DNA from 4 places in the Paenibacillus sp. A3M_27_13 genome. Region 4 is predicted to be linked to each of the others. Evidence: predicted binding sites of a transcription regulator. Region 4 holds the regulator's gene; each other region holds the start of a gene.

The links. The regulator Rex, encoded in region 4, represses fermentation and respiration genes when NADH is low (regulators of the CRP and FNR family bind a similar motif). The targets are predictions, from matches to a motif close to TTGTGAAATATTTCACAA.
Region 1: a site for Rex is predicted at 4,542-4,559, ahead of nirB (nitrite reductase large subunit NirB). Genes of this name have one in related genera too.
Region 2: a site for Rex is predicted at 2,115-2,132, ahead of NLX82_RS20980 (cytochrome ubiquinol oxidase subunit I). Genes of this name have one in related genera too.
Region 3: a site for Rex is predicted at 2,338-2,355, ahead of pflB (formate C-acetyltransferase). Genes of this name have one in related genera too.

What each region holds. Positions count from the first base shown of each region.
Region 1 covers NZ_JANAVE010000005.1:288,218-295,662, forward strand. The annotation lists gene rpe (ribulose-phosphate 3-epimerase) at 1-266, shown strand, start outside; gene rpiB (ribose 5-phosphate isomerase B) at 286-735, shown strand; gene NLX82_RS19295 (DUF7916 family protein) at 778-1,737, shown strand; gene NLX82_RS19300 (beta-glucoside-specific PTS transporter subunit IIABC) at 1,879-3,738, shown strand; gene NLX82_RS19305 (DUF4867 family protein) at 3,735-4,406, shown strand; gene nirB (nitrite reductase large subunit NirB) at 4,666-7,095, shown strand; gene nirD (nitrite reductase small subunit NirD) at 7,135-7,445, shown strand, end outside.
Region 2 covers NZ_JANAVE010000007.1:107,477-114,921, forward strand. The annotation lists gene cydB (cytochrome d ubiquinol oxidase subunit II) at 1-651, opposite strand, end outside; gene NLX82_RS20980 (cytochrome ubiquinol oxidase subunit I) at 638-2,044, opposite strand; gene NLX82_RS20985 (response regulator transcription factor) at 2,450-4,108, opposite strand; gene NLX82_RS20990 (cache domain-containing sensor histidine kinase) at 4,101-5,891, opposite strand; gene def (peptide deformylase) at 6,057-6,638, opposite strand; gene NLX82_RS21000 (YrpD family protein) at 6,857-7,445, opposite strand, start outside.
Region 3 covers NZ_JANAVE010000001.1:612,307-619,751, forward strand. The annotation lists gene pflB (formate C-acetyltransferase) at 43-2,304, opposite strand; gene adhE (bifunctional acetaldehyde-CoA/alcohol dehydrogenase) at 2,633-5,245, opposite strand; gene NLX82_RS02910 (Crp/Fnr family transcriptional regulator) at 5,504-6,220, shown strand; gene NLX82_RS02915 (DODA-type extradiol aromatic ring-opening family dioxygenase) at 6,360-7,127, opposite strand.
Region 4 covers NZ_JANAVE010000001.1:453,541-460,985, reverse strand. The annotation lists gene panC (pantoate--beta-alanine ligase) at 1-743, shown strand, start outside; gene panD (aspartate 1-decarboxylase) at 736-1,119, shown strand; gene NLX82_RS02090 (tetratricopeptide repeat protein) at 1,202-1,834, shown strand; gene dinG (ATP-dependent DNA helicase DinG) at 1,992-4,859, shown strand; gene NLX82_RS02080 (redox-sensing transcriptional repressor Rex) at 4,904-5,557, shown strand; gene NLX82_RS02075 (amidohydrolase) at 5,544-6,845, shown strand; gene NLX82_RS02070 (cell wall elongation regulator TseB-like domain-containing protein) at 6,883-7,407, shown strand.

The DNA of each region.
Region 1 (7,445 bases), on a different contig from region 4:
TTGACTATGTGTTGGTCATGACCGTAAATCCGGGTTTTGCAGGGCAAAAATATTTACCCTTCGTGAACGACAAGATTAAAGCGCTGCAAGCTTTTAAACGCGAAAAGGGATTGAATTATACAATCGTGGTTGATGGGGCTATCTCCGAAGAGAAGATCAACGAATTGGCACACTACGGGGTTGAAGGATTCGTACTGGGGACATCCACTTTGTTTGGTAAAGAAGAATCTTACAAAACCATCATTAACAGATTAAAAAATATCTAATTCGGGGAGGAATAAAGCCATGAAAATTGCCATCGGTAGCGACCATGTGGCTGTAGAGCTTAAAACGACGATTTCAACTTATCTTAATGAACTGGGTCATGAGGTCATGGACTATGGACCGCAAACTTCAGAAAGAACCGACTATCCGAAGTATGGAAAGCTCGTTGCAGAGGCTGTGGTCGGAAAGCAGGCTGACGCAGGCATTCTGATTTGCGGCACAGGCGTGGGAATATCCATCTCGGCCAACAAAGTCAAGGGAATTCGGGCTGTAGTATGCAGCGAGCCTTATTCTGCACAGTTGTCCAAGCAGCACAACAATACAAATGTTCTTGCATTCGGTGCACGTGTCGTCGGAAGCGAATTGGCGAAAATGATAGTGAAATCATGGCTTGAGGCTGAGTTTGAAGGAGGACGCCATGGCGACCGCATCAAGATGATATCCGACATCGAGGAACAGCATTTGTGCTGACGAACGACCACTTAAAACATAAATGACTTGGAGGAGATTACATTGGCAAAAAGATTAATCGCAAGCACGAAAACGGATATTTTGAAATTTAGCGCAGCAGATCTAAAAGAATCCATTCTGGCTTCTGAAGGGCGCGTCATTATGGGACAGCATCATGTGATGCTGAATTCCGGCCTGGTCGATGGCGTTACCAATGCGGAGATCCAAGCAGCTTACGGCGCAGATATGGTTATGCTGAATGGCTTTGATATGGTCAAAGAAGAATCCAATATCGGATTGCGTGAAATGAAGCATGGCAAGCTGGCTGATAAGCCGTATAGCCTGAAGCAAATCAAGGAATGGGCCGGTGTTCCGCTCGGTATTTATTTTGAGTGTCCAAGCCCGGATGCTCAGGTTGCGGGAGAACAATATGTGGAGGCCAAAGAAGGAAGAATCGCTTCCAGAGAGAACTTCCTGCGTGCCTTAGAGATTGGAGCTGACTTTATCGTATTGGGAGGAAATCCTTCCGCAGGTACAACCTTTGAACGGATCATTGAGGCTACCAAGCTGGCAAAAGAAACACTGGGAGACAAAATCCTGATCTGCGCCGGAAAATGGGAAGACGGAACCATTGAGAAAGTATTGGGGGATCCACTGAGCGAGAGACCTTCCAATGAAATTATTAAGGACTTGATCGATTCTGGTGCTGACGTTATTACGTTGCCTGCACCTGGCTCCAGACATGGTATTACAGTGGAGCACGTCAGACAATGTGTAGAATTTGTCCATTCATATAAACCCGGAACGCTTGCTCTTTCTTTCCTGAACAGCTCAGTTGAAGGGGCAGATGTTCAAACGATTGCCTGGATCGCACTCATGATGAAACAGACGGGCGCGGATATTCATGCCATTGGAGATGGTGGTTATGCAGGAACACCTCTTCCTGAGAACGTATACCAGCTTGCGCTGTCCATTAAAGGACGCAGACATACAATCAAGAGAATGGTAGGAAGAAGCCGGTAACGATTGACCCCGTGTAATTCAGAGACTCTATATTCTTTTCGTACTCCTTGGAGTGCGCGTAGAGTCTTTGAATTACCACCATCCATGTAAACGTTTACTTTTATAGAAAAATGCCAAATGAGGATTAAAGGAGCGAGCAGTATGTCCAATGAAAAACTGGCAAAAGACATTTTAGCGTCCGTTGGCGGAGAAGGAAATGTCTCTAGCTTGGTGCATTGTGCCACTCGGTTAAGATTTAAATTAAATAGCAGGGATCAGGCCGACAAGAACCAAACACAAAATATTCCCGGGGTTATTACAGTTGTTGAAAACGGTGGACAATATCAAGTGGTCATTGGAAATACGGTAGGGGACGTATATAAAGACATTTTAAAGATCAGTAGCCTTGGAGATGACGACAAATCGAATGCATCCGCTGCTCCTGAAGGCAACTGGTTCAACAAAACGGTGGATATTATTTCCGGTATTTTCACACCATTTTTGGGGGCGCTGGCAGCTTCCGGTATTTTGAAAGGGCTTTTATTAATGCTTGTCTCGTTAGGATGGCTCACCAAAACAGGTGGTGTCTATTCGATCTGGTTCGCTGCCGCAGATAGTATCTTTTATTTCCTGCCGCTAGCGATTGCAGTCACTTCTTCGAGAAAGTTTGGAGCGAATACGTTTGTAGCGCTTGCAGTAGCGGGAGCTCTGGTATACCCGAATATTATTACTTTGTATAACGATAAAGTGGATATTACGTTCTTCAATATTCCAGTTGTTCTTATGAGTTATACTTCTTCGGTTATTCCAGTGATTATCGCGATTTGGTTGCTATCGATTCTGGAGAAATTCCTGAATAGAGTAATTCATGATAGCGTGAAAAATTTTATAACGCCACTTATCTGTCTAATGGTCATTGTTCCCTTGACTCTGATCGCGGTTGGACCGATTGGAATATATGCCAGCTTGGGAATGGCTAAGGGCTACACCTTCTTATACAATTTGAATCCGATTGTAGCGGGAGTCATTGTAGGTGCCGGGTGGCAGATGTTAGTTGTTATGGGGCTGCACTGGGCGTTTATTCCTATCATGTACAATAACATTGCGGTATACGGTCATGATACTTTGAAACCATTATTTGCGCCTTCTAACTTTGCACAAGCAGGTGCGGCACTGGGTGTATTCCTTAAAACCAGAAATCCAAAAGTGAGAGCGATTGCCGGGCCTGCAGCGATAACAGGTTTGTTTGGCATCACGGAACCGATCATCTACGGGATTAGTATCCGCTACAAAAAACCGTTCGTATGGGCTATTATCGGGGGCGCTATCGCCGGGGCAATCACAGGTGCGGCGGGTTCCGTGGCGATTGCTCCAGGTATACCGGGCTTGGCATCCCTGCCGATATTCTTCGGCACAGGATTTGCCGGATTTGTAATTGCCATTATAGTAGCTTATATATTCACAGCCATTACTACGTATTTCTTTGGATTTAATGATTCCATGGAAACAGAAATGATTGCAGTCCATGAAGAGAAGAAAGAAGCTGAAACCCCAGCTCCTGCGCTAACGAACGAGAATATTTCCAGCCCGCTGACGGGTACTGTCAAACCGTTATCCGAGATATCTGATGAAGTGTTCTCTACTGGAGCCATGGGTAAAGGCGTTGCTATTGTGCCTGAGGATGGCAAACTGCTCTCTCCATTCAACGGAACTATAGCTAATGCCTTCCGTACAGGCCATGCGATTGGTATTGTATCGGATGGAGGAACGGAGATCTTGGTTCACATCGGTATGGACACCGTCAAGTTGAAAGGACAGCATTTTAAAACGCATATCTCAGAAGGGGATCGGGTTACCAAAGGTCAACTGCTGGTCGAGTTTGATATTGGAGCAATTAAAGCTCTGGGCTATGACATGACTACACCGATTATTGTGACGAATACAGCCGAATACTCTGACGTTAAGGTGCTGGGAAATAACCGAGTGTACACAGGAGATTCATTGCTGGAGGTCAAGCTATGAAGACTACGGAAAGACTAAATCAAATCAATGCACCTTTGGTTATTTATGAGGTAATGAGCGAAGCATTCCGCCCGTATGGAAGGCTGCTGCCTCATTTTAATACCACAGAGCTTATCAAGTATGCAAAAGAAACGACCAGCGTACCCGATCAGGGAAACCATTATGTACCTTCGGTCGCAGAACTCGAAGACTTCGGTGTAATTCACCGGATTCAAGATGAGGTGTACGGCCAACTTCCAATTCAGGCTGGTTTTTGCGCAGGTCAGAATACGGGTCTGACCGGGCTGGAATATCATCAGGGCAGCGAGGTGGTGATTGCCGCTACAGACTGTATTCATCTTGTCGGCAGAGTACAGGACATTGAGGACAATTCCTATGACAGTGCAAATGTTCAGGTGTTTTTTCAGCCTAAAAACACGGTTGTCGAGATATATTCAACGACACTTCATTATGCTCCCTGTAAAGTTGACAGTGAAGGATATTTGACGATTGTGATCCTTCCGGCAGGAACGAATATGCCACTTGAAGCGGGAGAAGGTAGCCGGGGGAACCTACTGCTGACTAAGAAAAATAAATTTCTTATGGTTCATAGTACACAGATGGAAAAAATCGCGGCTGGCGTCCATCCCGGGCTGCACGGGAAGTTGCTGAATATTTCTCCCATTTGAGTCAAAGTCCATCATTCATAAATTAAACTAAGGGACCAGCTAGCTGGTCCTTTTTTTTAACTCAATTTCAGCTGCTTACCTTTATCCCTTGAAGCAGAATAGGGAAATCCCTAAATATTTTTAATTTGAACTACATTGTGATTCTAATCACATATAGCTCTATCTGCTGCATTAAAATAGAAGCATAAGCAATATTCATAGGAACGTAGGAGATGTCGTCGGATAGGAAGCATCGTCGAATGAATGGAGGAACCGGTATATGATAAACAGTAAACAAAAACTTGTGGTTATAGGGAACGGGATGGCTGGTATCAATACGGTCGAACAAATTTTGAAATTAACGGATAAGTATGAAATTACGGTCCTGGGAAATGAGCCGCATCCGAACTATAACAGGATCATGCTCTCTTATGTGTTGGAAGGTAGTAAAACGATTGATGATATCATACTGAACGATTTGCAATGGTACGCGGATCAAGGGATTACTTTATATACAGGAAAAATGGTGAAAAGCATTGACGGTGAGAACAAGAAGATTCGCACCGAAGACGGACTGGAAATTGATTATGATGTAGCTTTGGTAGCTACTGGTTCACAATCATTTATTCTGCCTATTCCGGGTAAAGAATTACCGGGTGTCATCGGTTTCCGAGATATCGCCGATTGCTCGGCAATGCTTGAGGCAGCAAAGACCTTTAAAAAGGCAGCTGTCATTGGTGGAGGCCTATTGGGGCTGGAAGCAGCTAAAGGCTTGGTCAACCTGGGTATGGATGTTACGGTCGTTCATTTAATGGAGGATTTGATGGAACGCCAGCTGGACCGGGAAGCCTCTGCGATGCTGAAAACAGAACTAGAACGCCAGGGAATCAAGTTTGCTATGCAAATGCAAACTGCGGAGGTGTACGGTCAAGATCGGGTACAAGGACTGCGGTTTTCAGACGGAAGCGAGCTGGAAGCGGATTTGGTCGTTATGGCCGTCGGGATCAAACCTAATATTCAGGTGGCTGTGCAAAGTGGTATGGAAACGAACCGTGGTATTGTAGTCGATGATTTGATGAGAACCTCCGTGCCGGATGTATATGCTGTAGGGGAATGTGTTGAACACCGCGGAACCTGTTACGGCTTGGTAGCTCCGCTGTTTGAACAGGGGAGTGTAATTGCCAAACATTTGGCAGGTGCGGATACTGAAGGTTATATGGGATCGGTGGTTTCCACCAAGCTCAAAATTTCAGGAGTGGATGTTTTCTCAGCTGGCGAATTCATAACCCAGCCTGAACATACGGTGATTGTGGCAAAGGATGAGTGGAAGCGCACATACAAAAAAGTGCTGCTTCGTGAAAATAAGATTGTTGGAACTGTACTGTTTGGCGATGTGAGCGAATCTGCTAGCCTTCAAAAATATGTGCGTCAGCAAACGTTGATGACAGATGAGATATATGGACAGATCATGGGTACTGGATGCAGCAAGGACGGGGCGAAATCATTATCCGCTGAAACGATGGCTGATGATGAAATTGTCTGTGGCTGTAACGGTGTAACCAAAAAGACGATTGTGGATGCGATTAATGATAATGGACTGACCACAGTCGATGAAATTAAGGCATGTACCGGAGCAACGCGTTCCTGTGGAGGGTGTAAGCCGGTTGTAGAGCAAATTCTGCAGTACGTTCTTGGAGACAGCTTCAAGACGTCAGCCAAGCAAGGAATATGTGGCTGCACAACTTTGAGTCGGGACGAGATTGTGGAAGCGATCAAAACCAAAGGGCTGACAACAACGCGTGAAGTTATGAATGTACTGGGTTGGCATAATGATGAAGGATGCTCCAAATGTCGGCCAGCGCTGAATTACTATCTGGGAATGATTAACCCGGATACCTATGAAAATGAGGGAGATTCCCGTTTTGTAAATGAGCGATTGCACGCGAACATTCAAAAGGATGGAACGTTTACAGTTGTTCCTAGAATGTACGGTGGTGTAACGACCCCAGAAGATTTGAAGAAGATAGCAGATGTTTCTCTTAAATACAACGTTAAGGTCGTTAAAGTAACAGGAGGACAGCGGCTGGATTTGATCGGTGTCCGTAAAGAGGATCTGCCTAAAGTATGGGAAGAACTCGATATGCCGTCGGGATATGCCTACGCGAAGTCACTTCGTACAGTTAAAACCTGTGTTGGATCACAATTTTGCCGGTTTGGCACACAGGACTCGATGGGAATGGGAGAAGTGTTGGAACGGAAATTCGAACGACTGGATTTCCCGGCAAAATTCAAATTAGCGGTTAATGGATGTCCACGCAACTGTGCGGAATCATGTACCAAAGATATCGGAATCGTAGGTAATGATGGGGGCTGGGAGATCTTTATCGGTGGTAATGGCGGTATTAAAGCGCGGTTGGCTGATTCACTCTGTAAAGTAAAAACCGACGCCGAGTTGATTGATATTGTAGGAAGCGTAATGCAACTCTACCGGGAAACAGGACAATACCTGGAACGTACTTCGGAGTGGGTGGAACGGATCGGTCTGGAGGAGATTCAGAAGGCTGTCGTTCATGATACAGATCATCGACAAGCTTTAGTAGAACGCATCGAATTTGCATTACAACAGGTCGAAGACCCTTGGAAAAAGATCATCAATGATGAGGATTCACGCAAAAATTTATTCGAGGTTGTCACCCCGTCTATTGTGTAATTGTATCTAAAATGCCTGAGGAAGGGAGCGATCAAGCAAATGATCAAAAATGCCGAATGGCTTGTCGTCGGTCATAGTAAGGATTTTCCGATCAGAATAGGGCGTACCATCCATATCAAAGGTACTGAAATTGCTGTTTTCCGCACTTCGGAGAATGAGCTTTATGCCGTTGAAAATAGCAGTCCTCATCCCAAAGGAGGTCCTCTTACAGAGGCTATAGTATCTGGTCATTATATCTATGATCCTTTATATGACTGGAAAATTGATCTGCAGACGGGCATCGTTCAAGAGCCTGATCACGGACAAATTAAAACGTTCGCCGTTTGTGAAGAGGGAGAAGAAGTAAAAAT
Region 2 (7,445 bases), on a different contig from region 4:
TGCAAAATAAGTCCATACCACCATGCCAGCGAGTAAAATGCCCAATACCGGAAGAAATTTGGACGCAATCACGCGAGCACGATCCCGTACTTCTCCAATCGTCCGCAGAGAAATGAACGTCAGCCCATGCATTAGGCACATTCCGACCACTGTCAGTCCAATCCATACGGTGTATCCATTGAACACATCGGAAAATCCAGCTTTCAAATCCATGTTTTGCTGAATAGGTACACCTTTCACCAAAGCCGCAAAAGCCATACCGAACAGCATCGGCGGTAGAAAGCTACCAATCAGAATGCAGGCATCCCACGTTCCTGTCCACCATTTCCCTTCAGCCTTGCCGCGGAACTCAAAAGAAACTCCACGCAAAATCAAACCTAGCAAAATAAAGACAAATACCAGATAATATCCGCTGAACATAGTTGCATAAAAATGCGGGAAAGCGGCAAACATCGCACCTGCTGCTGTAATCAGCCACACTTCGTTGGCATCCCAAAATGGACCAATCGTATTGATCATCAAACGTTTTTGTTGGTCATTGCGCGGTACCAATCCCGTGGCCATCCCCACGCCAAAATCAAAGCCCTCCAGAAAAAAGAAACCGGTAAACAACACTGCGATCAATAAGAACCATAAATCATTTAGCGTCATTATTGTCACCCCCTTGGGCAAATGGATCATGAATTACCGTTTGCTGATGTGGCTCGATATCTGGACCTTTGCGAGCCGTACGGTAAAACAGAAATGCCAGCACACCTGTTAAAATTAAATACAATGTGGTAAATGAGATGAACGAGAACAGCACTTCTCCTGCCACAACCGTGGGCGAAACAGAATCTTTTGTTTGAAGCAAACCAAATACAGTCCACGGTTGGCGACCTATTTCGGTCATGATCCAACCAGCAGTATTCCCAATGAATGGAAGGGATATCCCCCATATCATAAGACGGAAGAACCAGCGATGTGAACCTTCCAGCTTTTTACGGAACGTCAGGTAAGTACCGTATAAAGCGAGTGCAATCATGCCACATCCCGCCGCAATCATAATACGGAAGCTCCAGAACGTGGTACGTACTGGCGGGATATAATCGCCCGGACCATAGGTTTTTTCATATTCTGCTTGAAGCTCATTCATACCAGGCACAGAGCCGGAAAATTTACTATAAGATAGAAAACTCAGAGCAAAAGGAACTTTAATTTCAAAGGTATTTTCCTTCTTTTCAGGATCAATACCCGCGATAACTGTCCAAGGAGCGGGGTCACCGCTGTTCTCCCATAAGCCCTCACTGGCAGCCATCTTCATCGGTTGTGTTTTCACTAAATATTGAGCCTGACCATGACCAAACAAAGGAATAGCAATGGCACTGATTAAGGCAACAATAATGCTCAATTTAAAAGAAGGTTTAAAAAAGTCCATATTCTTTTTGTGCATCAGCTTCCATGCACTGATACCCGCGATAAGAAATGCCCCCGTTGCAAAAGCAGCAAACAACGTATGCGGAAATTCCCATAACAGTTGTTCATTCGTTAACAGAGCAGCAAAATCTTTCATTTCTGCACGTCCATTTTGAATCTCATATCCTACTGGACGCTGCATGAATGAATTAGCAGCTAGAATCCACAACGCCGATAACATCGTACCGATAGATACCAGCCACATACAGATTAAATGGACCGTTTTGGACAATCTTTCCCAACCGAATACCCATAATCCGATAAAGGTCGATTCCAGGAAAAATGCAAGTAGCGCTTCAATCGCCAGCGGCGTACCGAATACATCACCCACAAAACGGGAAAAGTCCGACCAGTTCATCCCGAACTGGAATTCTTGCAAAATCCCGGTGACTACGCCCAGTGCAAAGTTAATCAGCAGAAACGTTCCCCAGAATTGAGCCATTTTTTTGTACAAGTCATTTTTTTTGATAACATACATAGTCTCCATAATTGCCACCAATAACGACAATCCAATGGAGATCGGCACATAAACAAAGTGAAGAATCGTTGTGGTTGCAAACTGCAACCGTGCCAAATCCAATACGTCCATGATGTTGCTCCTCCCCCTGCACTTCTCTTAACATTGATTTATAGTGTCTGTAATCTGAAGTCTTCTACATTTGTGATAGTATTCACATTCTTACATATGCAGCGGTCACTTTTTAGAAAATGACTCACTCAACTACCTTCACCATGGTTGTCATGATCCGGCTTCAGATTATCCCCATTATATAGAATAAATTTAAATGAAATAGAATCGAAAATGTGAACATCGTGTCAAATATGTGTCATAACGATGGCGATTTGATGAAAACGGCCTAAACTACATAATAAATGTGACATTTTCGATTGATCTATCCATTTATCCGCCATAAAAAAGAGCCTCTCTTCGTTCGGAGGTCGTACCTCCGACATCTGTAAGAGAGACTTCATAGCGTTAAACCTAGGGATTCTATCAACAGCCATCTGTTCCTCCGTTCTTTTGAACCCGATTACGGTAGGAGGAAGGTGACATTCCAACATACTTTTTAAATTTACTATGAAAATAATCTGCATTCGCATATCCTACGCGTTCCGCCACCTGGTGCACCTTAATTCCTTGAGCAAGCAATTCTCTTGCTCGCTCAATCCTCACCTTATCCAGGTAGGCATTAAAGGCCTCGCCAGTATGACTTTTGAACAGTTTGCCCAAATAGCCACTATTGTAATTGAACATATCTGCCAGTAACTCCAGTCGCAAATTTTCATCATAATGACTATGTATAAAGTCAATCATTTGTTTCATGATGATGCCCTTGCCACCAGATTCAGTCTGGCCAATCCATTGCAACACATGCTCCAGCGAGTGATCCACCAGCTCGCCCAATGTGGAATAAGCATATACATCGATTATAAAGCTGGAGTGCTCCTCTAGCACGGTTCGGCTGTGATCCTGTCCGGCTGCATACTTGTTCAACGCCAGTGTGAATGTTTGGGCGAACGCCGCCTTGATTGCAGATTCTGTGCGATAAATCCGTGGAAATTGGCCTTCCATTTCCTTAATGACACGGGTTGCAGCTTCACTATTAGCCATATCTAGCGCATAATACAGCTTTTCTGCATAACGTAGGGGATCATCTGTGGCACTATCAGACGCTCCACTCCTTTCAGTCTCGACTGTCTCCAATTCGTGTAGGTCTCCGGAAAGCATGGCTCTTTCTGCCCGGAACAAAAACGTACGTTCTAACAATCGTAGTGCCTGCTCAAAAGACCTGGGAATGTCGTTAAGAATGGCTACAGGATCACCGGCAGCCACATAAATTTCCTTTGCCCACGGCTTTAGCTCCTGTCGCCAAGCAGCCAGTAACTGAACAGCATCTTTCTCCGTTTTTAACGTGGCGGGAAGCAAAAGACCCATATATATTCCAGCCTCAAACACGATACCTCTGCCCTGCTCATGGCACAATTCTGTTAGCCGCTGCTTTGCTGCCGCCAGCCGAGCTTGCCGATCCCAGTCAGGAATACGTAAATCGAGCAGAATAACCTGATAGCTACTCCAGTCCAACGCTGGTAACACGGGCTGTTGTCCATGTTTTCCGTTACCGCTTTGATGTTCAGCTTGCTTGGATGCTCTGTGAAGAGAATCGCTGCTTTCCACAGCATTACGAGCATGCTCTTGATGAACCGGAAACAATAGTGCTTCGATCCAATTACGCTCATGGGAAGGCGGACTTCCCCATTTGCCATCTTCTTTCTCGTCCTCAATGTTTTGCCGTACCCGTTTCAACTCTGTCGTCATTTCTTCCTCATCAACTGGCTTCAGTAGGTAGCCATCCACCCCGAAGCCCATGGCTTGCCGTGCATAATCAAAGTCTGCATATCCGCTTAATATGAGAAAGTGAAACGGCTCTCCGTTCTTTTCACGTATGCTTCGTATGACCTCCAGCCCACTCATCCCGGGCATACGAATATCTACAATGACCAGCTCCGGTCGATGCTCTCCGAACTTATCCAGAGCCTCGCGTCCGTTCCCTGCCGTATCGACAATACGGAAGCCACAATTCCCCCAGTCAATAATGGAGGACAATCCTTCACGAATCGCAGGCTCATCATCTACAATCATTGCTTTATACATTCGACTCTTCCCCCCTTGGTATGGAAAAGTATACGGTTGTTCCTTCTTGTAATGCGCTTTCAATATGCAGTCCATAACGTTCGCCGTACATCAATGTTAGACGTTGATGTACATTACGCAGGCCAATACTGCTTCCTTCCGGCTCTTCCGTCCCCCTGATCCGAGCTAGCAGACGGGTCAGTTGCCCAGCTTCCATGCCAATCCCATCATCTTCTACTTTAATTTTTAGCTCTCTTCGTTCTATTGCAATATCTACCTTCACGGTAACTGGCTCTTCCTTATTTTCCAGGCCATGAATGACTGCATTTTCCACCAGCGGTTGTATGATTAAGGGAGGAATCGACAGGTCCGTCGCGCTTTCTTCCAAATTCACTTCATAAATCAAACGATTTCCAAATCTGAACTGCTGAATTTGTAAATAGGATCGCACCATATCCAGCTCCTGTAGTACCGTCGTTTTACCACTGCCAATCTCCAGATTCCGGCGCATCAGCCTGCCAAGCAAACGCACCGTCGTTGCAATTTCCGCTTCCCCATTCAGATGTGCTTTCATTCGAATGGATTCTAACGCATTAAACAGAAAATGCGGATTAATTTGGCTAGCCATCATTTTTAGCTTGATATCCTTTTGTGCCAATTCCAGTCTGTTGTTATGCTCACTCGTCTCATAGACCTGCGCCATGAGTTGGCGAATACTGTTCACCATATAGTTGAAACGGCGGGATAAATCCCCGATCTCGTCCCTTCCCTCCACACTCGATACCACATGAAAATCGCCCGCGGCTACCTTACCCAGTTCATAGCTCAACCGCTGTAGGCGTTTGGTAATCAGCCAGGAAATGATGGTGATCAGAATCAGTGCCATAACCAGCACCGCAAGAACACATAGAGCACCAATCAAGCTAATTCGGTTGGCTCCCTGTACAATATGCTCCGTCGAAAACACTGAAATAATCGTAAATCCGCTCACACTGGAGGCGGGCAGCAGCTCATCCACGATGATGTTGGAGGACTTTCCGTTGATTTTCGCTTCATATATTCCCTTACCCGCACGCTGAACATCAAAGCCCAAATGTAAATCTCCCAACGTCTGACCCACCGACTGCGGACGAGTAGCTGCGACCACAATACCATTACGATCTGCAATCAATGTTTCAAAGGGCTCCTTGCTCAGCATATGATTCAACTCGGTCTGACTCAGCGATATCATCAGAACTCCCTTGGTATTGTATTCGGGAAATGGAATTTGCCGTACCAGGCTCAGGCGATTAACCGGGTTATCTTCCTTATCATGAATGTAAAACCAGTTAATCGCCGTCCCCTTCAAAGCCGTTTGGAACCACTGCTGCCGCTCAATGTTAGAGTCCACTGGAATAAACTCCAGATTATTGACAAGCGTCGGATTGTACGAATAGAACCGGATGGTAGCAATCTCTCTATATTGCTGAGTATACTCATTAAAATCCTTGTATTGATGATACGCATTCATCAGCTCCACCATACCCGGATACCGTCTGTTCGCCATCTCCCTCAACCTCTTATCGAACATGAGCCCATTTGAAATATCCGTTGGCACACGCAGTAAATTTGCCGTCTGGCTCTTGATCTTTTCCACATTGTTTACTGTCTGGGCAATTGCACTATTCAATGCCTGCTCTCGCAAATAAAAAGTAACGCAGCCGCCTACCACCAGCACCGGGATCATGACAATCAGTACATAGGAGAACAGCAGCTTATTCCGCATACGCATATTATTCATCAGAAGCCGTACTCCACGATTCATGTCATCCCTCCCATAAGATAAGCGCTTACATTTTTGTGTATTTTCACATCCTCTATCACGAGCTACATGTTTCCAGTTTAAAGCTTCGTAACCTCTATATCCATATTTTTTTGCAAAATTAAAAAAATGTGGCGAACGGAGTCACCACACTTTACGGATCATGAGCTATTTACGTACAAAAGGTTCGATATGCACTCCCTGCGGCAGCTTGTGCGGATCTTCCGGATTGATACGGTCATAGAACATAATACCGTCCAAATGGTCCATTTCATGCTGTACTACAATCGCTGCATAACCTTTGAAAGTCAATAGCTCCTGTGTTCCGTCTGGCAAATTGGCCTTAATACGAATTTTTTCATAACGAGGTACATATCCGGCTACGTACCGATCTACAGACAAGCACCCCTCACCTTGTTCCAAATAAATCATGGACGTGGAGTGGCTGACCAGCTTCGGATTAAACAACGCATACTCTACCGTTTTGTCCCCATCTTCATAATAAATAGCGCACATTCTTTTGTTCAAACCTACCTGGTTCGCAGATAATCCCACACCCGGGCGCAGTTCATAGCGGGTAGCCAGCTCTTCATTTTGGCTATTTTTCAGATAATCCAGCATCCATTGCATCTGTTGAAGATCCTCTTCAGACAGTGGCAAGCATACCGGATCAACCTTCGTACGCAAAATAGACTCCCCTTCACGCACGATATCCTTCGTGAGAAGCATGTCCATCGATTGATTACTCATTCGTCAGCCTCGATTCATTAAAATAAATATACTTTCATGTTATTCAGCAAAAGTTAGGGGAGTTCCCAATATTCCTACAAGTTTTATCCCATAAATTATATCTATTCATGAAATGAATTGTCAAAATGAAGCGGTAGTGGAGTGTAAGCAAACAATATGGCTTTTAATAAAAAAATAAAACCGCTCCTTAGAACGGTTCTATAAACTATATTAATATACTATTTTGAAAGCTTAAAAGATGTACTATTTCCACTAATTGTGACTTGAGTATTGGCTACTTCATCTTTAACTGGTGTTTTGGCTATCCCGTCAATTGATATTTCACTTAGAGTAGAATTCATCTGCCCGCTTGCTCCGGAACCAGCAATAGTTGCTAACAACTTATAATTAACTACACTGTTCACTCCAATATTTGATTTAGAAAAGATAGTGGTCAGCTTAGTATCACCATGTCTTGAACATCCAAGATCCGCACATATAGCAGTTCCCGCAAGTTTTAATCTTACAGCGTTATGTTCAACACCACTAGTATAGTTCCTCCATAAGTCCATCTGAACTGGCTGTCCAGTAATATACCCATTTTTATATTGTACCTGATTATAACCATCAAGTAGATATGAAGTTGACAGTGGATCGTCCCCACCTATTTTAAGATAAGGCTGCCAAACTCCCGGAGCATCTCCTTTACTATAAGCCAATCCTGCATCAACTTCCAATCCCCTTGCTGTAAACCCTGTATACATATACGGGGTTCCATTTGTAGCCAGCAAAGTAGAGTTACTTGATGTAGTAATGGCCCTAGTCTCA
Region 3 (7,445 bases), 160 kb from region 4:
TCCTTCCCGCATCCGCTATGCGTGCGTCATTGTAATACTTATTTACATTGTACCGTGGAAAGTACGGTTAATAACATCCAATTGTTGTTCACGAGTCAGCTTGATAAAGTTAACGGCATAGCCGGAAACACGAATCGTCAGCTGTGGATAGTTTTCTGGGTGTTCCATTGCATCCAACAGTTGTTCGCGAGCAAACACATTGACATTCAGATGATGTGCGTGGCTTCCAAAGTAGCCATCCATCATCGAAACAAGGTTTGTTTTGCGTGTTTCTTCTTCTTTACCCAGTGCTTTAGGCACGATGGAGAAGGTGTTCGAGATACCATCTAGACTGTGTTCATAAGGCAATTTAGCCACGGAACTCAGAGATGCCAAAGCACCTTTTTTATCACGGCCGTGCATTGGGTTTGCCCCTGGTGCAAACGGTTCGCCTGCTTTACGTCCATCCGGTGTTGTACCTGTTTTCTTACCGTAAACCACGTTAGAAGTAATAGTCAGTACAGATTGAGTAGGAACCGCATTACGATAAGCTTTATGCTTGCGAATCATGCTCATGAAGCTTTCTACCAGTTCCACAGCGATGTTATCTACACGGTCATCGTTGTTACCGTAGCAAGGGTATTCGCCTTCGATTTCAAAGTCAACTGCAATCCCTTTTTCGTTACGGATTGGTTTAACTTTTGCAAATTTAATGGCACTCAAGGAGTCGGTAGCAACTGACAGACCCGCAATACCACAAGCCATGGTGCGGAGAATATCACGATCATGCAACGCCATTTCAATGCGTTCGTAGCTATATTTATCATGCATGTAGTGAATAACATTCAAAGTGTTCATGTACAGTTTTGCCAACCATTCCATCATAGGTTTGAAGCGGCTCAACACTTCTTCATATTCCAGAACTTCGCCTGTAATGGCTGGGAATTCAGGCCCTACTTGGACGCCAGATTTTTCATCTTTACCACCGTTAATTGCATACAGCAGAGCTTTAGCCAAGTTGGCACGAGCACCAAAGAATTGCATTTGTTTACCGATTTTCATTGCCGATACACAACAAGCAATACCATAATCGTCTCCATAAATCGGACGCATCAGATCGTCATTCTCGTACTGAATGGAGCTAGTTTCAATAGAAACTTTCGCACAATATTTTTTGAAGCCTTCAGGCAATTTTTCCGACCACAGTACAGTCAGATTCGGCTCCGGTGCAGGTCCCAGATTGTAGAGGGTGTGCAGGAAACGGAAGCTGTTTTTAGTTACCCGAGTTTCTCCAGTTACGGACATACCACCAATGGACTCAGTAACCCAAGTTGGATCTCCACTGAACAGTTCATTATAGTCAGGTGTGCGCAAGAACTTAACAATACGCAATTTCATAACAAAATGATCGACCAGTTCTTGAGCTTGTTCTTCTGTCATTGTACCCTCTTCCATATCACGTTGAGAGTAAATATCAAGGAAGGAAGATACACGTCCTAAGGACATTGCTGCACCATTTTGTTCTTTGATTGCTGCAAGATATCCAAAATATACCCATTGGAAAGCTTCTTTCGCATTGTTAGCAGGTTTTGAGATATCAAAACCGTGTTCAGCAGCCATTTGTTTCAGTTCATTCAAAGCACGAATTTGTTCGGAAATTTCCTCACGCAGACGAATTACGTCTTCTTCCATGGAATCAACTTCAAGGCTTTTCAGTTGCAGTTTTTTATCTTGGATCAAGAAGTCTGCACCATACAAAGCTACACGACGATAGTCACCGATAATACGACCACGACCGTATGCATCTGGGAGACCAGTAATGATACCAGCTTTACGAGCTGCTCTCATTTCATCTGTATAAGCGTCAAATACACCTTGGTTGTGAGTTTTACGAATATGAGTGAAGATATCAATGATACTTTCCGGTACTTCAAAACCATAGGCTTTGCAAGCGTCGATCATCATCCGAATTCCACCAAACGGCTGCAAAGAGCGTTTGAATGGAGCATCTGTTTGTACACCGACAATTTGCTCTTTATCCCGGTCTAGATAACCCGGTTTATGTGAAATAATAGTGGATGGCGTATTCACGTCTACATCAAGCACGCCGCCGTTTGCCAACTCTTTTTTGGTAAGATCGGATACAATATCCCACAATGCAGTTGTGTTGGCGGTAGGACCAACCAAAAATTCTTCATTGCCAACATAAGGTAAGATATTAGTTTCAATAAAATCGTTGACGTTGACTTCTTTAGTCCATTTGCCTTTTTTAAAACCTCTCCAGCCAGATTGTTGCTCTTGTAATTCTCTCTCAATCACCGACATGTAAATCCCTCCAAATTGTTTGGTCTTCCGGACTTGTGATTTTTTTCACGATAAAGCTATTTCTTGAGCCCGGCCTGTTCACCGATGCCTTACGCTCAGTGTCGGGACCTTTCTTACACCCTTATTGTAGAATAATGATAGAGTGTAGTATGTGATAAAAATCACAATATGAGTGATTTTTATCACTTTATTTTCCCTAGCTTCGCGCCTATATCCTTAGCCTTGCCGTTCACCTCCCTTCCCAAACCAACAGGCCCTCTATATAGAGAGCCTGCATCGGTATTGAACGAGAAAATGCTTTTTCACAAGCCTCTTCGTACCTATTATATTATTGGTCAAAACGTCCGTAGAAGGCATTGCGATAGACATCAGCCAACTCCGTAACCAGTGGCAACTTCGGATTCGCAGTTGTACATTGATCTTCAAATGCGCGGTCAGCCAGATAGTCTACACGTGATTCGAAATCCTTCGCATCGAAACCGATTTGTTGGAACGATTCCTCGATACCGAGTGTTTTGTTCATCTTACGGATTGCTTCGATCAAGCTGTTAACCCCTTCTTCGGTGGTGCGTGCAGGCAGTCCCAGTATGCGCGCGATTTCTGCATAACGCTCATCCGCAACAAAGTGCGAATATTTAGGGAACGAAGCAAATTTTGTCGGTTTTTTCGCATTATAGCGAATAACGTGCGGCAGCAAAATGGCATTCGTGCGGCCATGCGCTGTATGGTATTGTCCACCCCATTTATGTGCAAGACTGTGGTTAATACCCAAGAATGCATTAGCAAACGCCATACCAGCAAGTGTGGAAGCATTATGCATTTTTTCACGAGCCAGCTTATCACCGATCAGAGCCGATTGTTCTAGGTATTGGAATACCAATTGAATGGCTTTAATTGCCAGACCATCTGTGTAATCATTAGCCATTACGGACACGTAAGCCTCGATAGCATGTGTCAGAACGTCCATACCTGTGTCCGCTACAGCTGTTTTAGGCAGCGAATATACAAACACTGGGTCAATAATTGCCACATCAGGAGTCAACTCATAGTCAGCCAGCGGGTACTTCGTGTTACCCAGGTTTTTGTCCGTAATTACTGCAAACGATGTAACTTCGGAACCTGTACCCGAGGTTGTAGGGATAGCTACAAATTGTGCTTTTTGGCCCAGACGTGGGTACTTGTAAATCCGTTTACGGATATCCATGAATTTTTGTTTTAAGTTATTGAAATCAGTATCTGGATATTCATAGAACATCCACATGCCTTTAGCCGCATCCATTGGCGAACCGCCGCCCAGTGCGATGATGCAATCCGGTTGGAAACGTCTCATCATTTCTGTACCACGTTCTACCGTAACTGTCGATGGATCTGGCTCTACTTCAGAGAACACTTCGATAGCTACCGGTGTTTGGCGTTGATGCAGATAATGAATAACACGATCCACATATCCCAGTTTTACCATCATAGGGTCCGTGATAATGGCTACACGTGTGATATCAGGCATTTTAGCAAGATACTGTGTCGAATTTTTTTCAAAATAGATTTTGGAAGGTACTTTGAACCATTGCATATTCACCGTCCGTTTCGCCACCCTTTTCACATTAATCAAATTGACTGCCGATACGTTCGACGAAGTCGAGTTACGACCGTACGAACCGCAACCGAGTGTCAACGAAGGAAGATTGGTGTTGTAAATGTCGCCAATCGCACCATGTGTGGAAGGTGCATTTACAATGATACGTCCTGTTTGCAGACGGTTTGCGAAGCGAGCGATAACGTCCTCATCGTTCGAATGAATAGCGGACGAGTGGCCCATGCCCCCGAATTCCACGACTTCAGCAGCGCGTTGAATACCTTGTTCCGCATTTTTCACTTTATAGCAAGCCAATACAGGACTCAATTTTTCCGCAGACAATGGGAATTTTGTTCCTACCCCTTCAATCTCAGCGACCAAAATTTTAGTTCCTGCTGGTACTGTGATACCACTCATTTCAGCAATTTTCACAGCAGACTGCCCGACGATTGCTGGGTTCACTGCACATTTCTCGACATTCATAGCTCCTTGAGTGAGCTTAGCTGCTTCTTCTTTATTTACAAAATAGCAGCCGTTAGCGATCATCAATTTTTTCACTTGTTCGAAGATTGGCTCTTCGATAATAACCGCTTGCTCGGAAGCACAAATCATACCGTTGTCAAAAGATTTAGAGAGGATAAGATCGTTCACGGCCTGCTTGATGTCTGCTGTTTTTTCAATAAAGCAAGGCACGTTACCTGGGCCTACACCCAGAGCAGGTTTACCGCAGCTATATGCCGCCTTAACCATGCCTGATCCACCAGTTGCCAGAATCAGAGCCACATCCGGGTGATTCATGAGTGAATTTGTCTTATCCATCGATGGAGCTTCAATCCATTGAATACAATCAGCTGGAGCACCATGTTTGACGGCTGCTTCGAGCAAGACGCGGGCTGCTTCCGCACTACACGATTGAGCAGATGGATGGAAACCGAAAATGATTGGGTTACGTGTTTTAATGGCAATCAACGCTTTGAACATCGTAGTCGAAGTCGGGTTTGTCACTGGAGTGATCCCCATGATAATGCCGACTGGCTCTGCTATCTTTTGAAAACTGTCAAAATCATTGTCTTCAATGACACCGACGGTTTTTTCATTTTTGATACTATGATAGACATATTCTGTTGCAAACATGTTTTTGGTGATTTTGTCCTCGTACACACCGCGTCCTGTTTCTTCAACAGCCAACTTCGCCAGGTACATGTGTTTATCCATCCCTGCGAGTGCCATAGCTTGTACGATTTCGTCAATCTGTTCCTGATTCATACTCATGAAAGCTTGCTGTGCCCGGTTCCCCCGGTCAATCAGCGTTTGAATATACTGCTCTGCGCTTTGCTCTTTTTGGATAACCTCGTTTTTAACAGCCATTTCCCTCATCCTCCTGTTATCTCGTGTACTATCTCTTGTTCACGCACTGATCGTAACACAGCTTTTCAAGATATATTGTGATTTTTTTCACAATCTATTTAAAATTTTATTTTATGAAGTGAATTAAATCACAAAGTTTGGAATTCTGCCACTTTTACCCCCTCTTCTTGCCCCAAAAACGCATTGCGCAGGTATATAATGAATTTGAATTGATCAAGTTGCAGATAAAAAACATAGGATACAAAGGGGAAATGGACGATGAGAAACCCTACAAATGTAATGGAAGCCCGCGGCAACACCTGTTGCTTCTCGGAGGCCAGCTTCAACCGGTTGCAAGTGATGATGAAAGATCGAGTTATGCCAGAAAGCTCGCATCTGTTCTGGGAAGGAGATACAGCGGATAAGCTGTTTTATATTAAGCGCGGACGCGTGAAAGTAACCAAAACAACGGATGAGGGTAAGGAACTTATTCTATATATGTATCAAAGCGGCGATCTTGTTGGTCAAGCCGATCCATTTTTCGGTACTAAGCATTCCTTTTCTGCTGAGGTTCTGGAAGACAGTGATATTGGCGTAATCGATCATACAGATCTGGAGCTACTTATTTGCCAGCATTGTGATTTTGCGATTGACTTTATGAAATGGATGGGTTCGCATCATCGCATTACTCAGACTAAGTTCCGCGATTTGATGATGTACGGCAAGCCTGGCGCTTTATGTTCAACACTCATCCGTCTATGCAATACCTATGGTGAGCCTCACGGCGAACATATCCTGATTCATAAAAAAATTACTCATACTGACTTATCAAATATGATCGGTGCGACTCGGGAAAGCGTAAACCGGATGCTTAGTGATCTACGTAAGAAAAATGCAGTTGAATATGATAATGGCATGATTGTTGTCAAGGATTTGGAAATGCTGCAAGGCGTATGTCATTGTGAATTGTGCCCTCGTGAGATTTGCCGCATATAATAAATCGTTTTTTATTTAAAAGGGAGTGTTATAAGCCATTATAGCTTATAACACTCCCTAATTTATTTCCACTCCTCTACTTATACAGAAGCAGTTGCGAAGCATTTTAACACTAGTCCTTCTTCTGGCAACACACTTTTTAAAACTGTAAGCATAGATAACTTAAATTCCCCATCTCATAGCTTCTATGGATGACCTTGGCTTTGTTTGCAGGATTGCCACTCCCCATTGCAATAAACAACGGTACAAAGTGCTCTGCTCTTGGTACGGCCTGGCGAGCATACGGTGCTTCGCTTTCATAGTGATCCAAAGCCTCTATATCTCTACTTTGAACTTTTTCAATAATCCAATCATCAAAATCTATAGCCCAAGGTTCTGTTTTCGTTTCCCCCCATTTGACGATACGCAGATTATGAACAGTCACTCCACTGCCAATGACCAGAATATCTTGTTCTCCCAGTCCACGCAGCACTTCACCAATGGCATATTGTGCTTTGGGCGAAAGATATGGATTTACTGAGATCTGAACTACCGGAATGTCTGCCTCAGGATACATACGATGCAACAATGTCCAGGATCCATGATCCAGTCCCCTCACCCGGTCAGTTTGTACGTCAATGCCCTTTTCTTCATATAATTTTTCCAGCTTATTGGCCAGTTCCACAGAACCATGTGCTGGATATTTCACCGTGTACAGTTCCGGTGGGAAACCGCCAAAATCATAAATGGTATCGTACACGTCATCCATCGAACTGATCGTCAACGTTTGCGCTTCCCAATGAGCAGTAAAGATAACAACCGCTTTAGGGCGAATGCTTTTCCCCAGTTGCTCTAAAAATGAAGTATAGTCCGTCTGTTCAATAGCAAGCATCGGTGAGCCGTGGGCCAAAAATAAAGATGGCATCATATAAAGATCCCCTTATCAGTAATAGTTTATTTTATTCATTAAGTAACTTTATGTAAGTAATAATACATAAGTAACAAAGTAATGTCAACACAGATTTCAACATACACTTAAAGATCAGAGATTCCATAAATAAAGATTGATATAGGTATAAGGTCATAGTAATATATAACTAATAAATTTTAAAATTTCACTATATTCCGATACAAAGGACTGGTTTCTATGGAGATACATACTTCTAATTGCCCAAAATGCGGTTCCGTTTTTCGTCAAAACCTTAGAAACCTGTGTAGTTCTTGTATTCAGGAAGAAAATATATTC
Region 4 (7,445 bases):
TGGTGCTTAGCATTTTCGTAAATCCGATTCAATTTGGACCGAATGAAGATCTGGAAAGCTACCCCCGCGATGAAGCTCGTGATTTGGAGGTAGCACGGCGCGAGGGCGTGGATATTGTATTTTTGCCAACTGTAGCAGAAATGTATCCACAACCAACCCAAACCAAAATTCGTGTATCCGCTTTGACAGATCGCTTGTGCGGTGCCTCCCGTCCCGGCCATTTTGATGGTGTGACTACGGTGGTAGCCAAGCTTTTTAACATGATAGGTCCTGATTTGGCCTTTTTTGGAATGAAGGACGCGCAGCAGGTTGCTGTGCTCCAGCAGATGGTGACTGATCTCAATATGAACGTGACTATCGTACCTTGTCCCATCGTCAGAGAGGCGGATGGTTTGGCCCTCAGCTCCCGTAATGTGTATTTAAGTGCAGAACAGCGCGAGCAGGCGTTGGTGCTGTCCCAGTCACTGCGTAAGGTGCAAGAAGTGAGCGAAGATATTGTAACAAACACAATTACGATTCGTCAGCTACATCAAATGGTGGAGTCCACCATTACTTCCTCTCCTTTAGCAGACATTGATTACATTGAAATATTAACTTTTCCCGGTCTGGAGCCCCTTCTTCCCGAGCAACGGCTATGTGATGTTCAGGAAGACGTCATCGTAGCGCTGGCTGTGAAATTTGGCAATACCCGACTGATTGACAATATAAGAATACAGAAGGCGGAGGTGCTTTCCCATGTTTAGAACCATGATGAAATCCAAAATTCACCGCGCTACCGTTACGGAAGCTAACCTGAACTATGTGGGGAGTATCACTATAGATGAAGATCTCATGGAGACATCGGATCTGTTGGAGAATGAAAAGGTTCAAATTGTAAACAATAACAATGGAGCTCGACTGGAAACCTATGTTATCCCCGGACCGCGTGGGAGCGGAGTGATCTGTCTCAACGGTGCGGCAGCCCGTTTGGTGCAGCCTGGTGATACAGTCATTATTATTTCCTATGCTTCCATGTCGAATGAAGAGGCCAAAACATACAAACCAACAGTGGTATTTGTTGATGAACATAATAAACCAGCCCAAACGATGAACAAAGAAGTACACGCGACGATCATGTAATGAATGGGAGTGCGGATGAAACCCGTCTTTTAAGCGAAAAATGTGAGTGTATTAATCCATCTTTCATAAGGGCGGGATGCACATGTTCCAGCATGTATTCGCAGAAATGAACAGCATGTTAGATGATATCGTGAAGCATTACCCATCAGCCCAGGGCTCCCGCAGGCAGGAGCTGCTACAGCACTGGAGTCTGCTGCGGAGAATGAGTGACGGAATTATGGATGAGTGGCTGGCCTTTGAGGAAAAAATGGTTTGCTTGCGTGCGGCCGGATTTTCCGCAGAGACCGATATGTCTGACACTGAGCTGCCTGAAAAAGAGCTGCCAGCTTTTAATCGGGGGCAAGGGTATTATCGATTACTTATGTACCCTGAGGCGATCCAACAATTTGAGCAGGTACTACAGCATTTTCCGAACAGCTGGCAGAGTCGCATGTATATGGGAATGGCCTATTTTCAACTAGATGATCCAGCAGAGGCTGTATGCCATTTTCAGAAGGTGCTGGACCTGACTGAGCAGGCAGGACTAAAGGCGGTCATCTATAATGCGCTAGGCTGTCTGTTGGCAAAGCAGGCTGACGTAGAGGAGGCGCAAAAATGTTTTGCTCTCGCACATCAGTTCGATCCTGCGTTACCCGAGCCGCTGCACAATATGGAAGCCTGTTTGTCCGGTACCGAAATGCTTCGATACGACAGCTCCATGATGACCTGGATGTAGTTGTCAGACACCGAGTAAGACGATGCATGCCCACCTCCTCAGGCGGCGTGTGCATCGTCTTTTTTGGCTGTCTTAATTTCCAAACAGGCGATCTTCTGCTATGCTAATATATAGAGTTATTATTTTTGTAAGTGTCATAAGAAAGGATTAAGCCCGAATGAAATTTGCGGTATTGGATTTTGAAACGACAGGCACCCAGTCCGCGGATGACATCATTCAAGTCGGACTTGCAATTATAGATCATGATAACAGCATTTCCCGTGTTTACGGCTCTTATGTGAACCCTGGCAGATCTATTCCACCTTTTATCACTGGATTGACCGGAATTACAGACGATGACGTCAAGGATGCTCCTGCACTTGAAGAAATGATGATGGAGCTCGTGCCTATGCTGGACGATGTTGTGCTGGTCGGTCATAATGTGGCGTTTGATTTTAATTTTTTGCAAAACGCTCTGGATCGGTGCGGATATTTACCGTTTAGCGGAAGAATCTTGGATACAATGGATTTTCTGAAAATTATGTTTCCATCGCTATCTTCGTATCAGTTGGGGTTTGTGTCTTCTGAGTTCGGGCTGGCGCATGATCGCCCTCACCAAGCAGACAGCGACGCGTTGGCTACCGCTGAGGTGTTTTTAAAGTGTCTGGGTGAGCTTCAAGCATTACCTCTGATAACGATACAGCGGCTTAGTGATTTGTTTGCAGAGGAAGACAGTGACCTTGGATGGTTTCTTGATGGGGTGCGTGAAGAGAAAGAGCTTGATCCTATTCAGGATTTGGAGGGACATCAGTTTTTTCGTCAGCTTGCGCTAAAAGTGGAAGATTGGACGGAGCTAGCTGCACCGCGTAGAGAAGATGACCCGAATCCACTTTCAGGTGTTTCCTTTGAGGAGTACATGGATGATGTGCGGGACAATTTGCGTTCATCCTTGAGCCAATATGAGGAGCGCGAGGCGCAGATACAGATGATTGAGGGTGTAAATCAGGCACTGAGTGAAGACAAGCATCTGCTGATCGAAGCAGGTACAGGAACAGGAAAGTCTCTCGGTTATTTGCTCCCATCGCTGTATCACAGTGTAAAAAAAGGACAGCGCGTTATGGTAAGTACACATACGATCAACCTGCAGGAGCAATTACGCGAGCGCGACATTCCTATGCTGACCAAGGTGATTCCGTTTCCGTTCCGGGCTGCTATTTTCAAGGGTCGGGGACATTATTTGTGTCTGCGTAAGTTTGAACATAAAATAAACAGAAGAGACTTCGCGACGCCGAAGGAAGACTTAATTACAGCGGCTCAGATGATCGTCTGGTTGACGCTAACAGAAACCGGTGATGATGAAGAACTGAATCTGAGCAACCGTGGAGGGGATTTCTGGGAAACGGTGGCGAGTGATTCAGAGTCCTGTCTTGGTCGTTCTTGTCCATGGTTCCGCAAATGTTATTATCATCGTGCACGCCATGAAGCAGGGATAGCGGATGTCGTTATTACGAATCACTCTAAGTTGTTCACAGACGTCAAAGCCAGTCACCAGTTGTTGCCGAGCTATGAACATCTGGTGATTGATGAAGCCCATCACCTGGAGGAAGTAGCTGGTAAGCACCTAGGTATGCATATGAAATATTTCACACTCGTGCATACACTGACGCGACTGTTCAAAGACAGCAAGAATGGACAACTGCCTTCACTTCGTCAACAGTTGGCAAAATCGGGACACGAGAAGTCGGCGGATTGGGCTTCAACCATCGACCAGATGTATCCGCTCGTGTTAGAGGTTAAGGAAACTTGGGACCTGCTAAGCGACAAGCTGTTTGGCATGTTGCCAGAGCGAAGCGATGCGACACCGGGTGAAACAGGACAGTTTTCTTCCCGTCTCAAACCTTCGGCCAAGCCTGCAAAGTGGGATCAGGCGGGGGCTTTGGAAAATCAGCTATATGTAACGATGAGCGAAATTTTGCGTAAGGGCGACAAGCTGATGCTGGACGTCAAGGAAGAACATGACGATTATGCGGCAGATAGCCTTATTACAGATATCACGGGTCTGCTCAAGGATTTGGCGGGAATCCGAGAAAATTTGCGCTTTTTTATCCGACTCGATGATGAAACAACCGTATACTGGCTCGAAGCGAGTGGGCAATTCCGTAGTAAATCATTGCAATTTTATGCGGTGCCCGTCGATGTGAGCCGCCAGTTGAAAGAAATGTTTTTTGACAAAAAAAGAAGCATTATTCTGACGTCTGCTACCTTATCGGTAGATAAGTCGTTTCAGTACATGATCGATCAGCTCGGCTTGCAGGAGGCCGCAGATCAAGAGCGGCTGATGACTTCGCAGCTCCCGTCACCCTTTAATTACAGGGATCAGGTGTTGCTGGTCATTCCACGGGATTTCCCAAGCGTGAAGGGCAGTGTAGGAGATGCACACTTTGTAGATATGCTCGTTAGCTCTCTAGGAGCGACTGCTCAGGCGACGCGGGGGAGAATGCTCGTTCTGTTTACTTCCTATCGGATGCTCCGGCAAGTGTATGAGCCGCTCAAAGAGGCCTTAGCATCCAGCGAAATTACTGTGCTGGGACAAGGTGTGGACAGTGGGAGTCGCAGCAAGCTAACCCGCCGTTTTCAGGAAGCCAAAGCTTCTGTATTGCTGGGAACCAGCAGCTTCTGGGAAGGCGTCGATATTCCAGGAAAGGCTCTGACTTGTCTGGCCATTGTTCGCTTGCCGTTTCAACCGCCGAATCACCCGTTGCTGGAGGCAAAAAGCGAGCTGCTTCAGCAGCAGAAGAAGAATCCATTTATGAAGCTGTCTGTACCACAAGCGGTCATTCGCTTCAAACAGGGATTTGGTCGGTTAGTACGTACAGCGAGTGACCACGGGGTCGTTATCGTTTACGATACGCGTGTGATCGAATCCTATTACGGAAAGCACTTTTTGTACTCGTTACCGGGACCAAAAATGGAGCATATGCCATCGGAGCAAATGGTGCCCCGCATCGCCGAATGGCTCCAATCCGCCCCGGAGACAGAGGCATAACGGACGGACACTAAGTATGTTCGTTACAATTAGGGGGAGCAAGTATGAAATCAGATAAAATTTCAGAGGCTGTCGTACGGAGGTTACCCGTATATTTACGTTATCTGAATGCACTTCACAAACGGGAGGTGGCTACGGTCTCTTCTCAAGAGTTGGGACAGAGGCTAGATTTGAACCCGGCCCAAATCCGTAAAGATCTCGCCTATTTTGGAGATTTTGGTCGGAAGGGTATCGGTTATGATGTTTCTTATCTAATTGAGAAAATACGCCATATCCTGAAAATCGACCAGCAAATTAATGTCGTATTGGTCGGTGCGGGTAATCTGGGGCAAGCCCTTTCGAATTATAACGCTTATTTAAAAGACAATATGAAGATTGTCGCAGTATTTGATGCGTTTCCGGATAAGGTAGGGACCAAGATCAATACATTGGTCGTTCAACCGATGGATGAACTGGAAGCGACTGTGAAAGAAAAAAACATTCGAATCGGGATTATTACCGTACCTGATTTTGAAGCACAGCACGTGGCTGACAGGCTTATTGAGAGCGGAATTGGAGCGATCCTGAACTTTGCACCGACTACTCTCAAGGCACCGGCCAACATTCGGATTCATGCCACAGACTTTACAACTGATTTGCTTAGCCTCGCTTATTATTTGGAGGACGGAAAGGAAGAAACACAATATGACAGTGAATAAATGGATGATTAAAAACGGCTCTTTTGCCGTAAATGGATCAGAAGCTGGGGTAGTCCATGGTTTTATGATTGTGGAGGATAGCCGTATTACTTATATTGGCGAAACTTTGCCTGCGGGTGAGGAAGAGACGGAAGCGATCGATGGTAAGGGGCTATTGTTTTTACCTGGTCTGATTAATACTCATGGTCATGCGGCGATGTCTCTGCTGCGTGGGCATGGAGATGACTTGGCACTTCAAGTATGGCTTCAGGAGAAAATGTGGCCTATGGAAGCCAAGTTTACATCTACGGACGTGTACTGGGGTACGTCCTTGTCTGTGCTGGAAATGCTGAAAGGTGGAACAACGACCTTCCTGGATATGTACGATCATATGGATGAGGTGGCTCGTGTAGCTGAAGAGTCAGGTATTCGTGCAAGTCTGATGCGTGGAGCAATTGGACTTTGCTCGGAAGAAGAACAGCGAATCAAGCTGGCTGAGGCCGTGACTTTTGCGCGTAACTGGCATGGTAAAGCAGACGGGCGTATTACAACGATGATGTCTCCGCACGCGCCATACACATGTCCACCTGCGTTTATTGAAAAATTCGTACAAGCTGCGCATGATCTGGACTTGCCACTGCATACGCACATGTCTGAGACGATCGCCGAAGTGGAGCAAAACGTACGCGACTACGGTTTGCGTCCAGTTGCACACTTAGATAAGCTTGGCTTTTTCTCCCGTCCTTCGCTTGTTGCCCATGGCGTTCATTTGAACGACGAAGAAATAGCTTTACTGGCTGAACGTGGTGTAGCGGTTTCACATAATCCTGGTAGCAACTTGAAGCTGGCAAGTGGTGTGGCCAGAGTGCCTGAATTGCTGCGTGCAGGGGTTACTGTTTCTCTCGGAACGGATGGTCCTGCCAGCAATAATAACCTGGATATGTTCGAGGAAATGCGTCTGGCGGCACTTATTCACAAGGGTGTATCCGGTGACCCTACGGCAGTTCCTGCAAGTGAAGCGCTGCGTCTGGCAACAGAATACGGTGCAAAGTCGATTGGTTTAAAAGAAGTAGGAGCGTTGGCAGCAGGCAACAAGGCTGACTTTATCGCGTTGGATCTGAATCAGGCACATTTCTTGCCGCGTACAGATCTTATTTCCCATGCGGTATACTCTGCAAGCGCCAAGGACGTGGCTCATGTGTGGGTAGACGGTCGCCAGGTTGTGAAAAACGGCGAATGCCTGACTATGGACGAGGAACGTATCAAACATGAGGCACAAGCCGCCTTTGAAGGGCTGCTGTCGCGCTAATTTAGGTGTCACATCCCCTTAGAGAGGAAGCACAGGTTTGAAAAATAAGAAAAAATGGATAGCGGTCGCCATTTTGGCCGTGATACTGATCCTGGTCAGCATTTTCTGGTATTATTCCTATGTTACTCAAGACCAGGTGGCTGAGAAAAATGCCGCTATCATTAAGGCCAAGCAATCAGGTGGTCTGGTTAGCACGACTCAAACATGGAAGTCTGTGTGGGATCAGGTATATTGGGTGGTTCAAGGGAAAAATGCACAGAATGAAAATATAATGGTGTGGGTTCCTTTTCAAAAAGTGGAAGGACAACCTAACGTACCTGTCGCAGATAATAGCGGTGTTCACACCGAGTTGCTGAAGAACGGAGTCGATGAGCAAAAAATGACGGCAATAATTCAGCAGCAGCTTCCAGGTGCAAAAATTGTAAGGCTTCAGCCGAGTGTGTTCAATGGCGAATATGTGTGGCAGTTGTTTTACGATGATGGAAGTCATCATTACTACACCTTTTATCGTTTCTCAGATGGGGTAGCGACGGGTGTGAAATATACTTTGCCCAATAACTGAGCTGGTGTGAGGATTGGCAAATGTTGAATGAATGACTA